DNA from 3 places in the Comamonas sp. 26 genome. Region 2 is predicted to be linked to each of the others. Evidence: riboswitches for the same ligand, from Rfam matches in the RefSeq annotation. Region 2 holds a riboswitch; each other region holds the start of a gene.
The links. A riboswitch is a leader RNA that binds a small molecule or an ion and turns the genes downstream of it on or off. The one in region 2 is predicted to bind glycine.

Region 1 (4,775 bases), 870 kb from region 2:
GCGGTTTGCTGGGTAGTGTTAGCCGCTCTTGGTCAGGCGCTTTTCGGATCACGCATCACGCGTCACGCGACTCCACAGTCGCTGCGTGCCCAGCGATTGCGCCAGCTTGGCATCCAGCGGCAGCGGCTCACCATGCAGGCGCGCTGCCAGCAACTCGCCGCAGAGCATGGAAAGCGTCAGCCCGCGCGAGCCCAGTCCCGTCAGCACCCACAGTCCGGGCAGGTCGTCCGCCGCTTCACCGGCGGGTCCGGCCAGCGGCAGGCGGTCATAGGCGGCGCAGCGCACTCGCGCCCAGGTCTCGGGTTGCTGTGGTGCATCAAAAAAGGATTGCAGCGCCTGCCGGCATGCGGGCAGCAGGGCGGCCAGCTTCTCGCCATTGCCCGCATGTGCGGCCTGCTGGTCTGCGGCGCTGGGCGGCAGCTCGGTCACATCGCGCTCGAAGGTGGAGCCCATGATCCATTGGTGCGGGCTGGTAGGGGCGTCACCCGGAAAGTCCGGTACCAGATTGCCGTGGCCGTTGACCGGGAAGGGCGGCATGGCCGCCTGAGTCTGTGCCGTATGCTCGGCCACGCTGACTTGCCCGCGTATGGCTTGCAGCTCCCACAGTCCGGCATTCATGCCACTGGCTTGCAGCAGTGTTTTGCTGGCCGGGCCCAGCGCCAGAACCAGCATGTCGGCCTGGGCAATGCTCTGGCCCTGCAGGTTCAACACCTGCCACTGACCGTTGACTTCATCGCGCTGCAGCCTGGCGGCATCGGTATTGCCCTGCCACTGAATAAGGGTCGATTGCATCAAAGCCCGTACCAGTTGCGCAGGCCTGACCCAGCCCGCCTGCGCGTGCCACAGGGCGTGGCTGTCATCAGGCAAGCGGGCGGCTTGCAGATGCTGAGCAGTAGCGGGCTTGCTCCACTGCAGGCCCCAGCCGTGCTCGGCGCTGCCTGTCTTCAGCCATTGCGGTGGTAGGTGGGCGGGCTCGTTCAGGTCATGCTCCAGCACGCCGCCATGGGCCCAGTCCTCGTCCGTTTGCAGTTTTTGGGCAGCGCTCAGTTGCTGCAAAGTTTGTAGCGTGGTGCGCACGCCGCTGCGGGACAGACGCGATAAAACACTGTCATCGGGTGAGACATGGGGGCAGAACAACCCTGCAGGCAGACCCGATGCACCGGCAGCGGGCTGCGCAGCACTGTCGAGCACGGTGACTTGCCAGCCCCGCCTTGCCAGACTGGCTGCGGCGGCTGCACCGGCCAGCCCCGCACCCAGCACCAGGCAGTGGCCTGGTTGTTTGACGGGCGCAGGCAGCCCATCCGCACGGTGGCGGGGCTCCCACGCAGGGTTGTAGCTGGCCTGCAGGTTGTGTCGCTTGGGAGGCGTTCCCGGCACTTTTTTGACGTCAAAGCCCTGTGTCTTCAGGGCTTGCCGCACGCTGCCAGCCACGCACCAGGTCGCCAGCTGCGTGCCACGGCGGCAGTGGCGGGCGATGTTTTTCATGGCATCTTCATCCCATAGCTCGGGGTTGAGCTGGGGCGAAAAGCCATCGAGGTAGACGCTATCTGCCGTGAGCTGCTGCTTGCGCAGCATGGTCTGTGCCGGGCCTATATACAGCGTCAGCAGAACTTGGCCCTCTTCAAAAGACAGGCGGTGCACGCCTGGCAGCAGCCCCCACCACTGCTCGGCCAGTTGCAGGCCCAGTGCGCGCAGCTGGTCATCTGCAGGCAAGGACTGCAGCAGGTCTTCGCGAGAGACGGGAAACGCCTCAACCGAAACGAAATGCAGCAGCCGCGTGCGCTGCGGGTCAGCTTTCCAGGCCGCCCAGGTCACCAGAAAGTTCAGGCCAAAGCCAAAACCGGTTTCCAGAATCCGCCATTGCGGCGTATTGGCCCATGCAGCAGGCAGGCCGCAGCCGCCCAGAAAGACATGGGTAGCCTGATCGAGGCCGCCATCTTCGCTGCGATAGCGATCCTGAAAACGAGAGCTGTAGGGGGTGCCATCAGGCATCCATGTGATGGGTTCAGACATGGCAGGGGAAAACGCATCCACAAGGCGTGATGCTTAAAACTGGTGCGGTGTAAGTATCAGGGACAGCGAGCAAGAGCCGTCTCGCAGCGAGGCTGTCGTCCCCCTCTCGCAGAGAGAGGGGGAAGCCGCAAAGCGGCTCAGGGGGGAAGTTTATTCCCAGCGTTGCTGGTAGGAGAAGACAGGAAGACGCCATTTAAAACGAATGGCCGCCATACGAAAGGCCAAGCCACCGGCAAAACAGACGATGGTGCTGATATTGGGGCTGACATCCAGGTGACGCAGGCCCAGGAACATCAGGCATACGGCCAGCGACACGCTGGCATATAGCTCGCGGCGGAAGACGACGGGCACCTGGTTGCACAGCACATCACGCAAAATGCCGCCGCTGATGCCGGTAATCATGCCCGCCATGATGACGACGATGGTGGGGTAGCCCAGCTCCAGCGCGGTGTTGCAGCCGATCAGCGAGAAGGCGATCAGGCCCATGGCGTCCAGCAGCAAAAACACTTGCTTGAGTCTGTGCATGTGGCGTGCAATCACCGTGGTCAGCAGGCCGAAGCTGATGACCAGATACACATATTCGGGATGCTGCGTCCAGCCAATCGGGTAGTGGCCCAGCACCATGTCACGAATGGTGCCGCCGCCAAGGGCTGTGACAAAGGCAATGACGACGACGCCAAAGATATCCATATTGCGCCGGCCCGCAGCAAGCGCGCCGGACATGGCTTCGGCAGTGATGGCCACCAGATAGATGACCAGCATGACGGTGAAATTGGCGGTCTGGAACGAGTCCAGCAAAGAGACGGAAGGAAGCATGACGGCACTTGAAAATAGACCAGCCACTCACATCAACAGGAGTGTCTGGTTTGCCTCTCCCGCTGTCCTTTTACCTGAGAGTTGCGCATGTGCACCTTCGCGGTGGACATGCTTGCCCCTTCGGTGAGCCCTGCAAACTTGTGATTGCGGGCTGCTCTCCAGTTGGCGATATCCGGGCCTTGTCTGACCCACCTGCGGTACTTATTGCCTGAGCGATTATGGGAGTTTGCGCCTTCGGCGGGAACCGTTGCAGGTTCCGCTCTCCCGCAGGATGGGCGCGATTTTAGCCAGTTATGGCGGTGTTTTACGGGTTAGTACCTGTGTTGCCTGGGTTTGATGATCTGTTTTTTGTTTTATTTGAAGTCTGGCTTTTCGTTGGCGGCTGCGATGGCGATGATGGAAAGTTAATTTTGATAGCTGCTCGCGCTTGCTGTGCTTGGGGTATAGGCAGGTTTTCCTTGATGCCTGACTGTGACAAATCTGGCGCCTTTGGCCGCAGCCAGCAACAAAAAAGCCCCGGGCAATGCCACGGGGCTTTTGTATCTGAGGTCTCTGACTCAGGCGAGCTTACTCAGCGCTTGGAGGCACGTAGCCCTGAGCCGCATCTGCTCCGCCACCAAAGAAATGATTTTCCATCTGACGGGACAGGTACTGGCGGGCGCGCGCGTCGGCCAGGTTCAGGCGGTTTTCATTGATCAGCATGGTCTGGTGCTTGAGCCAGTCGGCCCAGGCCTGCTTGCTCACGCTTTCATAGATGCGCTTGCCCAGTTCGCCGGGTGCAGGGGGAAAGTCCAGGCCTTCTGCATCCTGATCCAGCTTGATGCAATGAACGGTACGTGCCATGTGTAGGGTCCTCTTGTGTGATTACAGATGTTTAGGTAATAACAAACTGAAATCTTAGTAGTTTGAGTTTTAAGACTGCGGATCAAGAATGCATAGCAACGGGGGAGAAGAAGCCCGTTATCCATTCACTCCAAGAACACAGTCCAATGAAAAATCGTCGCAACTTTATCAAGTTTCCTCTGGCTGCCGGTCTGATTGCTGGCTTGACCCTCTCCGCTCTGCCCACATTGCCTGCTTTTGCACAACAAAGCGGCGTGCAATTGCTCAACGTGTCCTATGACCCGACTCGTGAGCTGTATGTGAATTACAACCAGGCGTTTGCCAAGCACTGGAAGGCCACGCAGAACCAGGATGTGACCATCAAGCAGTCGCACGGTGGCTCGGGCAAGCAGGCGCGCTCCATCATTGACGGTATTGATGCTGATGTCGCCACGCTGGCGCTGGCCGGTGATATTGATGCGCTGGTCAAGAACGGCAATGTCAAGGCTGACTGGCAAAAGCGCCTGCCGCACAACAGCGCGCCTTATAGCTCGACCATTGTGTTTCTGGTGAAAAAGGGCAACCCCAAGGGCATCAAGGACTGGGACGATCTGGTCAAGCCCGGCGTGCAGGTAATTACGCCCAACCCCAAGACCTCGGGCGGTGCCCGCTGGAACTATCTGGCCGCCTGGGAGTTTGCCAAGCGCAAGTACGGCGGTGATGCGCAGGCCAAGGATTTCATCACCAAGCTCTACAAGAACGTGCCCGTGCTGGACACCGGCGCGCGTGGCTCCACCGTGACCTTTGTGCAGCGTGGTCTGGGCGATGTGCTGCTGGCCTGGGAAAACGAAGCCTATCTGGCGCTCAAGGAATTTGGCCCTGAGAAGTTCCAGATCATTGCGCCTTCGCTGTCCATCCTGGCTGAGCCTTCGGTAGCCGTGGTCGACAAGGTGGTGGACAAGCGCGGCACGCGTGCCGTGGCCGAGGCTTATCTGAAGTACCTGTACTCCGAAGACGCCCAGCGCATTGCCGGCAAGAACTTCTACCGCCCCACCGATGCCAAGGTGGCGACCGAGTTCGCCAGCCAGTTCCCCAAGCTGGAGCTGTTCACCATCGACAAGGCC
Region 2 (4,775 bases):
CATTGGCAATCGGCATACCGGTCAGGTCAGTCACCATGGTCTGAAAGTTGACCAGTGCCTCCATGCGGCCTTGCGAGATTTCTGCCTGATACGGCGTGTAGGCTGTGTACCAAGCGGGATTTTCCAGAATATTGCGCAGAATGACGCCCGGCGTGTGTGTGCCGTAGTAGCCCTGACCGATAAAGCTTTTCAGCACCTGATTCTTGCTGGCAATGGCTTTGAGTTCAGCCAGCGCTGCCGCTTCAGTCACAGGCGGGGGCAAGTCCATGGGCTTGGGGCGGGCGATGGATGCGGGCACCACGTCACGAATCAGCGCATTCAGCGTGGGCTTGCCGATGACGTCCAGCATTTTTTGCTGCTCGTCGGTATCAGGGCCGATATGGCGGGGGAGGAACTCGCGGGAGTTTTCCAGAGACTCCAGCGAAGCAACGGGAGCGGGGGGCGACATCAGCATGGGAGGGACCTATTCTCGAAAGCTGTGACTGGCAAGCACCGGCAAGTGGTGTCGGACGTTTGCCATAAAAAAACGGCCTTCGCGTCTGCGAAGGCCGTGTGCCAATTAATTGTCCTTGGCGAAGTCGTTGTAAGCGGTTTCTTCCATCAGACCTTCGAGCTCGCTCACATCGCTCATCTTGACCTTGAAGAACCAGCCGGTGCTCAGCGGGTCGCTGTTGGCCAGTGCGGGGTCGTCGCGCAGGGCTTCGTTGACTTCGATGATTTCGCCGGTCACGGGCATGTAGACATCAGCGGCGGCCTTGACGGACTCAACCACGCCAGCGACATCGCCAGCCTTGAAGGTGGAGCCGACTGCGGGCAGGTCCACAAACACCACATCGCCCAGCGCGTCTTGCGCGTGGACGGTGATGCCGACGATGGCGGCATTGGTGTCAGCGACGTTGATCCATTCGTGTTCTTTGGAATACTTGATGCTCATGGAAGGCTCCAGATGGGGGATTCGGGGAATCAGATGTTTGAGAAAGGTCCAGCGCGCACTTTAGCGGCGTTCTGTGACCTGTTTGGCGAACTGGCCTGACTGTTCTGCGGTGGCAGCCTTAGCCGCGGTAGTAATGGGTGGGCACAAACGGCGTGGCAGCTACCTTCATGCGCACGGGCTTGCCGCGCACCATGGCGAAAATCTCGGTATCCACTGCCGCATAGTCGGGCTGCACATAGGCCAGCGCCACAGGCTGGTTCAGCGTGGGGCTGAGCAGGCCGCTGGTGATGTGGCCGATATGCTGGCCGTCCATGTTCTCCAGCACCGCAGGCTCGCGCACGGGAATGCGCTCAAGGGCCACAAGCCCCACACGCTTGCGCGTGAGCTGCTGCGGATTTTGCAGCTGCGCAAGCACAATGGCCGCGCCGGGAAAGCCGCCTTCGCGTTCACCGCCGGTGCGGCGTACCTTCTGGATAGCCCAGTTCAGCGCGCCTTCCACCGGGGTTGTGGTGGTGTCGATATCGTTGCCGTACAGGCACAGACCCGCTTCTAGACGCAAAGAGTTGCGCGCGCCCAGACCAATGGGTGCGACTTCGGGCTGGGCCAGCAATGTCTCGGCCAGAGCCTCGGCAGCGTCGCTGGGCACGGAAATTTCAAAACCGTCCTCGCCCGTATAGCCGCTGCGCGTGATGTAGAGCGCGTGGCCTTGCCAGTCAAAGTGATTGCCAGTCATGAAGACCAGATCGCTCACGCCGGGGATCAGCCGGGCCAGCGCAGTTACGGCTTGTGGGCCTTGCAGCGCCAGCAGGCCGCGGTCGGGCAGGGGCAGGACTTTGCAGCGCTGGCCTATGTGTTTTTGGATATGCGCAATATCGGCCGCCTTGCAGGCACCGTTGACGATGAGGAACAGGTCGTTGCCCCGGTTGACGAACATCAGGTCGTCCAGAATGCCGCCTTGCTCGTTGAGCAGCAGGCCGTAGCGTTGCTTGTGCAGACCAAGACCTATGATGTCAACGGGCATCAGCGATTCAAGCGCAGCCGCTGCGTCAGGGCCGCGCAGCAGCAACTGACCCATGTGCGAAACATCGAACAGGCCTGCGGCTTTGCGGGTGTGGAGATGCTCGGCCATCAGTCCCTGAGGGTACTGAACGGGCATGGAGTAACCGGCAAACGGCACCATGCGGGCGCCTAGTCTCTGGTGCAGGGCAAACAGCGGCGTGGTGCGCAGGTCGGAAGAAATATCGGCAACAGTCACAGGCAAGCGCTCCGGTCATTCAAACCAAGATGAGTGGCTATGCACGGCGGCTGCCATGCCTAGCGGGCTTGCCCTGCTGTCCGCTTTACCTGAGAGATTCGCCGCCGCAGTGAAGTCGGGCGGTTTGCTCCTTCGGTGGATGCCATCACCTAGCGCAATTGCGTAGTGCGGCATCTCTCTCCAGCAAGGAACGCTGCCTGCATTCAGCGCGGCAGCGCTTGTCAGTCCTTTTGCCTGAGCGTTTGGGCACCAGGTGGGGTGTCTGCGCCTTCGGCGGTGCGTTGCAGCGTGAAGCTGAGAGCACTCTCTCCTGACAGTGGCAATTCTAGTAGAACTGTCTGACCAGCCCTGAATAGTTTCTGGCAGGCTGGGGTTTACGATAGCTCTGGCACAGAGGCCGCAGTGAATGCGTTTTGGGGCATGCAGGCCCGCCACCAAGGGCTGCAGGCGTGGGGCTGGTTCAGGTCGATACGCTCGCCCATCATGGGTGTGGCGACGGGGATGGCTTGCTGCTGGCCCAGATACAAAATCTGCTCGAAGGGGTCCCACCACGCGTGCATGGCCAGATTGAAGGTGCCGTTGTGAATCGGCAGCAGCCAGCGGCCCTGCAGGTCCTGATGGGCTTGCAGCGTTTGCTGTGGGTGCATGTGAACATAGGGCCAGTGCTCGTCATAGGCACCGGTTTCCATCAGCGTCAGATCAAAGGGGCCAAAGCGCTGGCCTATCTCTTTAAAACCGTCAAAGTAGCCGCCATCGCCACTGAAGAAAACGCGCAGTGGCAATGCGCTCTGCAAATCTTCAATCACCCACGATGCCCACAGCGTACGGTTCCCGTCGCCAAGCCCACGGCCTGAAAAGTGCTGGGCGGGTGTGGCGGTCATGCGCAGGCCATTGACTTCGCTGCTCTGCCACCAGTCGTGCTGGCGGACTTTTGCGGCGGGAACGCCCCAGTCCATGAGTCGGTCACCCACGCCAAGCGTGCAAAGGAATACGCCCACTTTGGGAGCCAGCGCACGGATGGTGGCACGGTCCAGATGGTCGTAATGATCGTGCGAGAGGATGACGCCATGCAGCGGGGGTAGTTCATGCAGCGCAACTGGCGGTGCATGAAAACGTTTGGGCCCGGCAAAGGAAAACGGCGAAGCGCGCAGAGAGAAGACGGGGTCCGTCAGCCACCAGCCGCCGCGCAGCTTGATCAACACAGTGGAGTGACCTAGGCGGTACAGGCTGCGCTCAGGCGCGGCATCCAGCGCGGCGCGGCTGAGTTTTTGTAGGGGAAGTGCGCTGCCGGGCTCGGTGTTGGCGGGCTTGTTGAACAGAAATTTCCACAGCGTTCTGGCATCCGGCTTGGGGCCGTTGGCTGGGCGCGGATGGACGTTGTGAAAGAGCCCGTCCCGGTTCTGGGGCGATGCCTGATAGTCAGCGATTGAAGATGAAAAGCGAATCAAGTGCAGGGCCTGAAGTCAGTCAGAGTGAATAGTTGAGGCTGGGCTTGTGCACTGCAAGCACAAACTTGCAAGCAGCCGTATCTGAGTGAAAGGTTCGGATTAAGAGCGGCTAACGCTACCCAGCAAACCGGAGGTTTGCGTTTGAGGCGAAGCAACGACGTATTAAGGTGCTCTAAGGTGTATTCGCCACCGGTTCATTGATGGGCGGAAAGATCAATTCATAAGGCTGCTCGAAGCAGGTGGTGACGGGCTGGCCCTGGCGCATGCCGGGCTTGAACTTCCAGCGTGTAAGCGACGTCTGAATGGTTTTCACGATGCGTGGGTCGGTCTTGGCGGGTTGCCAGAGCACGCGGCCCAGCTCGCCTTGAGGAGTGACTTCAAGCAAGAAGGTGACGGTGGTGTGAAGCCCTTTGGGAAACCAGCTGGACTGGATGATCGGGCTTGTCTGGCGGCGCAGCTGGGGTTGCTGATCCAGCTGGGCCATAGGAATGCATTCTGTGCGTGTCCATTCTGGCCATGATGGCTGGCTCACCGTGGCTTGCGCGCTCTCCGTATTGCCGGGCTTATCCGGTGCAACCGTGGTGCAGGCACCAAGCACCACGGTTGCGAGGGTAATGGCGCAGATGGCCGCAGGGCGGGAGAAGTTTGAAATAGGCATGAAAGTATTCTTGCCCAAGTTCCAATAAGCGCCTTTTTCTCTCAAAAAAATAGCTACCAACGCTGATGGATAAAGCGCTGGCAGCTATTTTGGCTTGAAGCTTGGCGTTACTACTCTGTGCTTTTACTCTGCGTTTCTCAATGCGCGCCAGCGGCTGCGTCTGCTCCGCCACCGGCCTGCGGAGCAGGGCGCTTGGTGAACCAGATCAGCACGATCAGGCTCAGGAACAGAAAGGACGATGCCAGAAAGATATCGTCCGCAGCGCGGGTGAAGGCTTGCTGGTCAATCAGCCGGTTGATCTGTGCATAGGCCTGCTCTGCACTCATGCCCGCCGCCTGCAATTGCTTTACGGTGATGGCAAACGTGCCCTGGCCTTGCACCAGCAGCTCTGTGAGGTGAGCGTGGTGCATGGAGGCCCGGTTTTCCCACAGGGTCGTGGCAATGGAGGTGCCCATTGCACCCGCCGTAATCCGCACAAAG
Region 3 (4,775 bases), on a different contig from region 2:
CAGCGTCATTGCGACGGGGGCGTGCCACAGTGCGAAATAGCTTTCAGCATTGCTGGAGTTGGCCCAGATCAGCGCCGCAGCCGCAGCCAGCATGAGCACCATACCGGCAAAGGATTCGATATGCAGCAGATGTGCAATTTTTGCCTGCATGTGCTCGGTAGCAGTTTGCAGGGCGGGGATGCGAGGAGAGTTTTGGGGTGCAGAAGGCGCAGGGGCCTGCACAATGGTCTGTGGGTCCATCTATCGATTCAGGTGTCTGAAGTCCTTTGCCCGAGATGCATAAAGGCATGAGGCAATGCCTCATTGCTGCATCAAACGCTGCAAACAACTGGCGCGCTGGCGGCCCGACCTGCGCATGAAGATTCACCTGCCATCACCACCGTATGTGGCGGGCACCCGCTGTGAATTGTAGCTAAAGCTGTTTGATTGGCTTCGATTTGAGGATATTTGTATTTGATGCGGCTGTCGCCATCAGTCCTGTATGCATTCGCATTTCACGTCACCTTGGCTCAAGCAGGCGGGCTGCATGAATTGCGTCAGCAGTCGCGAATGGGCGGCGCTATGCTGGTGCGGCAACAATAGAGAAGGCGAGTCATGTCGGGCATCGGAACGGAATATGTGTGGGTGATCGTGGTGCTGTTTGCGGCTGCTGCGCAGACGGTGCGCAACACGGCCCAGCGCTCGCTGACGGCGCAGGTCGGCACCATGCCTGCCACGCTGGTGCGCTTTCTCTACGGCTTGCCGTTTGCCGCTGTCTATCTGCTGGCGCTGTATGGCTTTGGCGATCAGCCACGGGCGCTGCCGCAGTTCAGCGCTGTGTATCTGGGCTGGATTGCGATGGGAGCGGCGTTTCAGGTTGCGGCCACGGCGGCTTTGCTGATGGCCATGAAGGAGCGCAACTTTGCCGTGGCGGTCACGCTGTCCAAAACCGAGGTGCTGCAGGTGGCCTTGTTTGCCGCCATGTTCTTGCATGAGCTACCAACACGCTGGGCGCTGCTGGCCATGGTGCTGGCCACTATCGGTGTGCTCATGCTGTCCTTGCCGCCGCGCGGGCAGATTTTTACGCTATCGGCATGGGCAAGCAAGTCATCGATGTATGGACTGATTTGCGGAGCCTGTTTTGCCCTGGCCACGATTGGCTTTCGTGGCGGCGCGGTAGAGATTGCGCGCCTAGGTGTGGACTCGCCCTGGCTGTCTGGTGCATGGGGTGTGCTGATAGCACAGAGCATGCAGTCATTGGTCTTGGGCGTCTGGATTGCGAAGACCCATGAACAGGGCCTGCGCCCCATCTTCAAGGCCTGGCGTATATCGCTGCTGGCAGGCAGCATGGGCGCGGCGGCATCGCTGGCGTGGTTTACCGCCTATGCTATGCAAGGCGCAGCGGCGGTGCGCACGCTGGGCATGGTGGAGGTGGTGTTCAGCTACCTCGTCTCGCGCCGCGTGTTTAGCGAGCAGCTGTCGCTGACGGAAAAACTGGGCATGGCGCTGATGATGCTGGGACTGGTTTTGATCTGTTTGCAGCTCTGAATTTGAGAGCTGCCCGCGCATGTTTTTTGCCACTTCTGTATTGAATAGTGAATAAAGTAGTCAGTGAGTAAGCGCAGGCAGCTCTTTAATCAATAGCGGATCAGCGGAGCACCAGACCTTGCAGGCAAAGGTCTGGTATGGCTTTATGGGTTGTCAACAATGAGTGGTGTGAATCAGGCTCTTGCTGGCGTCATGGAAGCGGGCCTTGGTGTCGTTGCTGTGCTGCCCAGAGACTGCTGAACGATATCGCCAACCATGTCGGCCGTGATGGCGGACAGCGTCCAGCCCAGGTGGCCGTGGCCGGTGTTGTAGAAAACGCAGGGCTTGCTGCCGCGACCCACGCGGGGCAGCATGTCCGGCATCATGGGGCGCAGTCCCGCCCATGGCACGACGCTGCGGGTGCTGACGCCAGGGAAGCATTGCTGCACCCATTCAATCAGCGGTCTGATCCGGTCGGCGCGGATGTCCTTGTTATAGCCATTGAACTCTGCCGTGCCCGCCACGCGGAAGCGGTCGTCGCCCAAGCGGCTGGTGACCAGCTTGGTTTCATCGTCGAGCAGGCTGACGATGGGCGCTGCCGAGCGGCTGACTTCATCGAGCAGATTGATGGTGATGGAGTAGCCTTTGACGGGGTAGATGTTGACCCGGTCACCCAGCTGCGATGCCAGCGTGCGACTGGCCGTGCCTGCGCAGACGACGATGCCGTCAAAGTTTGCTGTGCTGGTTTCCTGCCCTTGGCGGGCCGTTACGCTGGCTTGCTTGCCATGGGCGTTGACGGACAGAATTTCCTGCTCGTACAGGCAGCGCACGCCCAGGCGTGAGCAGGCAGCGGCCAGACCGCTGGTGAACTTGTGAATATCGCCGGTGGAATCGCTCTCGGTGTAATAGCCGCCGTAGTAGCTGCCGGACAAGGTGGGCTCGATGGCACGCATCTCCTGCGGCGTCACGGCGCGGCGCTCCAGCCCGCCTTGGGCCAGCAGTTTGGACACCCGGCCCGCATGCTCAAAGCCCGCCTGATTGCGGTAGATGTGAAGAATGCCTTCTTTCTTCAGGTCGAAATCAATGCCTTCACGCACGGCCCAGTCAAACAGATGCTCGCGCGCCGCAATGGCGAGGCGGGCGGTCTCTGCGGTGTTTTTCTCGTAGTGGGGAATGGCAGCCAGAAATTCGCAGAACCACGAAATTTTGTGCCAGCTGGGCTTGGGGTTGAGTAGCAGCGGCGCATCGCTTTTGAGCATCCACTTGAGGCCCTTGAGAATGGTGGACCAGTGGTTCCAGACCTCGGCATTGGAGGCCGATAGTTGTCCGCCATTGGCGAACGAGGTTTCCATGGCGGCGTAGCGCTGCTTTTCGAAAAGGGTGACGGAAAAACCGCGGCGCGCCAGGGCGTAGGCGGTGGTCACGCCCGTGATACCACCACCGATAACGGCGATTGTCTTCATGATTCAGGTTCCAGAAACGTCAAGGGTGGAGCCCGTGCGCAACATACGCAGCGGACGCCCCCTCTGTTCTGGACCTGAGAGATTCACGAAGCAGCGCCAGGGGCGATATTCGCTTGCTCCTTCGGTATGCCCGGCGGACGATGACGTCTGGACATTCTTCAGAGTGTTAAAGCAGTGATGCCGATCCTTTTGCCTGAGAGTTTCCGGGGCGGTTGCTCCTTCGGCGCTGCATACGAAAGTTTTCGCTGCAGTCTCTCTCGGCACCACTAGGCTGAGAGCCTGATGGCGAATGTAGGTAAAAGTCGGGTGGTTGGGTATACGGGTTTTCTAGAGTTACTGGCTTTGCTGGCGTTCAAGTTTCTGAAAAATAGATAGCGGCTTGCGCCTGTTATTGAGGAGTCTTGAAGCCGAATAATGCGTAAGTGGCCTAAAGGTAAGCGCAAGAAGCTTCCAATTTCATAGCGTAAAAAGCTGTCAAGTGGGTTTGAGCAGCCCCAGAGTCAGCCCCTGCATTGGCGCAGCCGGGTATGGCCGTTGAAGGTTTTGGGCAAAATGACATCTTTGCCTGTCAACTGGCCTAGCGATATCACCGCTTTGCCACTGAAGCGCCCGACTGGGGTAGCTGCCGATACAGGATGCAACGGGCCTTACCGGCCTCGGCGTTCTGCTTCATGGCTTCGTTCCTGTGTCCTTGTTGTCTGCGATCGCATTGGTCGCTTTTTTGCGTTGCTTGCCGCAACGCCTGCGGGATGGTTGGGTGTTTTGTGCAGATGGGCGCAAACCAATACAACAAGACATTTATGTCCCAACCCAACTCAAGCCAGCAACCCGCGCATACCGCGCTGGCGACTGGCAGCAGTGACAACGCGAAACCCCAGTTGCACCGGGTGCTCAAGCAGCGCCACCTGAGCATGATTGCCATTGGCGGAGCCATCGGCACAGGTCTGTTCGTGGCCTCTGGCTCGGCTATTTCGCAGGTCGGCCCTGGCGGCGCGGTGCTGACTTATTTGCTCATCGGCATCATGGTGTACTACATCATGACCAGCCTGGGCGAGCTGGCCGCGTTCATGCCGGTGGCAGGTTCTTTCTCGACCTACGCATCGCGCTATGTGGATCGCGGCTTTGGTTTTGCGCTGGGCTGGAACTTCTGGTTCAGCTGGGCCGTGGTGGTGGCGGTCGATCTGGTGGCGTCACAACTGGTGATGGCCTATTGGTTGCCCGATGTGCCGGGCATTATCTGGAGCGGAATATTTCTGCTGCTGATGGTGGGCCTGAATGCTTTTTCAGCCCGAGGTTTTGCCGAAGCCGAGTACTGGTTTGCGCTGATCAAGGTGGTGGCCGTCGTGGCTTTTCTGATCACCGGCGTGCTGATTCTGTTCGGCATTATCAGCAACGGTCATGTGCCAGGTTTTGAGAACTGGACTACGGGCGATGCGCCGTTTGTGGGCAATTTCGCCACCTTTGTGGGCGTAGCCATGATCGTGGCCTATTCCTTCCAGGGCACGGAGCTGGTCGGCGTGGCCGCTGGCGAATCCGAGAATCCGCGCGAGAACGTGCCGCGTGCCATTCGTCAGGTGTTCTGGCGCATTCTGCTGTTCTATGTGCTGGCCATCATCGTCATCGGTTTTCTGATTCCCTATACCGACCCGCAACTGCTGCGCACGGATGTGGCCGATATTGCGGTGAGCCCGTTCACGCTGGTGTTCCAGCACGCGGGTCTGCTGTCGGCTGCTACGGTGATGAATGCAGTGATTCTGACCTCGGTGCTGTCTGCCGGTAACTCCGGCATGTATGCGGCAACGCGCA

Region 1: another riboswitch for glycine. It lies ahead of CLU84_RS06185 (trimeric intracellular cation channel family protein); the one in region 2 lies ahead of gcvT (glycine cleavage system aminomethyltransferase GcvT).
Region 3: another riboswitch for glycine. It lies ahead of CLU84_RS15835 (D-amino acid dehydrogenase); the one in region 2 lies ahead of gcvT (glycine cleavage system aminomethyltransferase GcvT).

Annotation. Positions count from the first base shown of each region.
Region 1 covers NZ_PEFL01000001.1:1,351,837-1,356,611, forward strand. The annotation lists gene mnmC (FAD-dependent 5-carboxymethylaminomethyl-2-thiouridine(34) oxidoreductase MnmC) at 49-1,992, opposite strand; gene CLU84_RS06185 (trimeric intracellular cation channel family protein) at 2,164-2,829, opposite strand; glycine riboswitch at 2,882-3,001, opposite strand; glycine riboswitch at 3,015-3,106, opposite strand; gene CLU84_RS06190 (oxidative damage protection protein) at 3,397-3,672, opposite strand; gene CLU84_RS06195 (sulfate ABC transporter substrate-binding protein) at 3,819-4,775, shown strand, end outside.
Region 2 covers NZ_PEFL01000001.1:2,221,515-2,226,289, reverse strand. The annotation lists gene gcvP (aminomethyl-transferring glycine dehydrogenase) at 1-454, opposite strand, end outside; gene gcvH (glycine cleavage system protein GcvH) at 560-934, opposite strand; gene gcvT (glycine cleavage system aminomethyltransferase GcvT) at 1,053-2,189, opposite strand; glycine riboswitch at 2,256-2,383, opposite strand; glycine riboswitch at 2,402-2,512, opposite strand; gene CLU84_RS10260 (MBL fold metallo-hydrolase) at 2,564-3,637, opposite strand; gene CLU84_RS10255 (hypothetical protein) at 3,810-4,295, opposite strand; gene CLU84_RS10250 (DHA2 family efflux MFS transporter permease subunit) at 4,433-4,775, opposite strand, start outside.
Region 3 covers NZ_PEFL01000002.1:271,632-276,406, reverse strand. The annotation lists gene nhaA (Na+/H+ antiporter NhaA) at 1-240, opposite strand, end outside; gene CLU84_RS15840 (DMT family transporter) at 595-1,527, shown strand; gene CLU84_RS15835 (D-amino acid dehydrogenase) at 1,701-2,969, opposite strand; glycine riboswitch at 3,141-3,239, opposite strand; gene CLU84_RS15830 (amino acid permease) at 3,770-4,775, shown strand, end outside.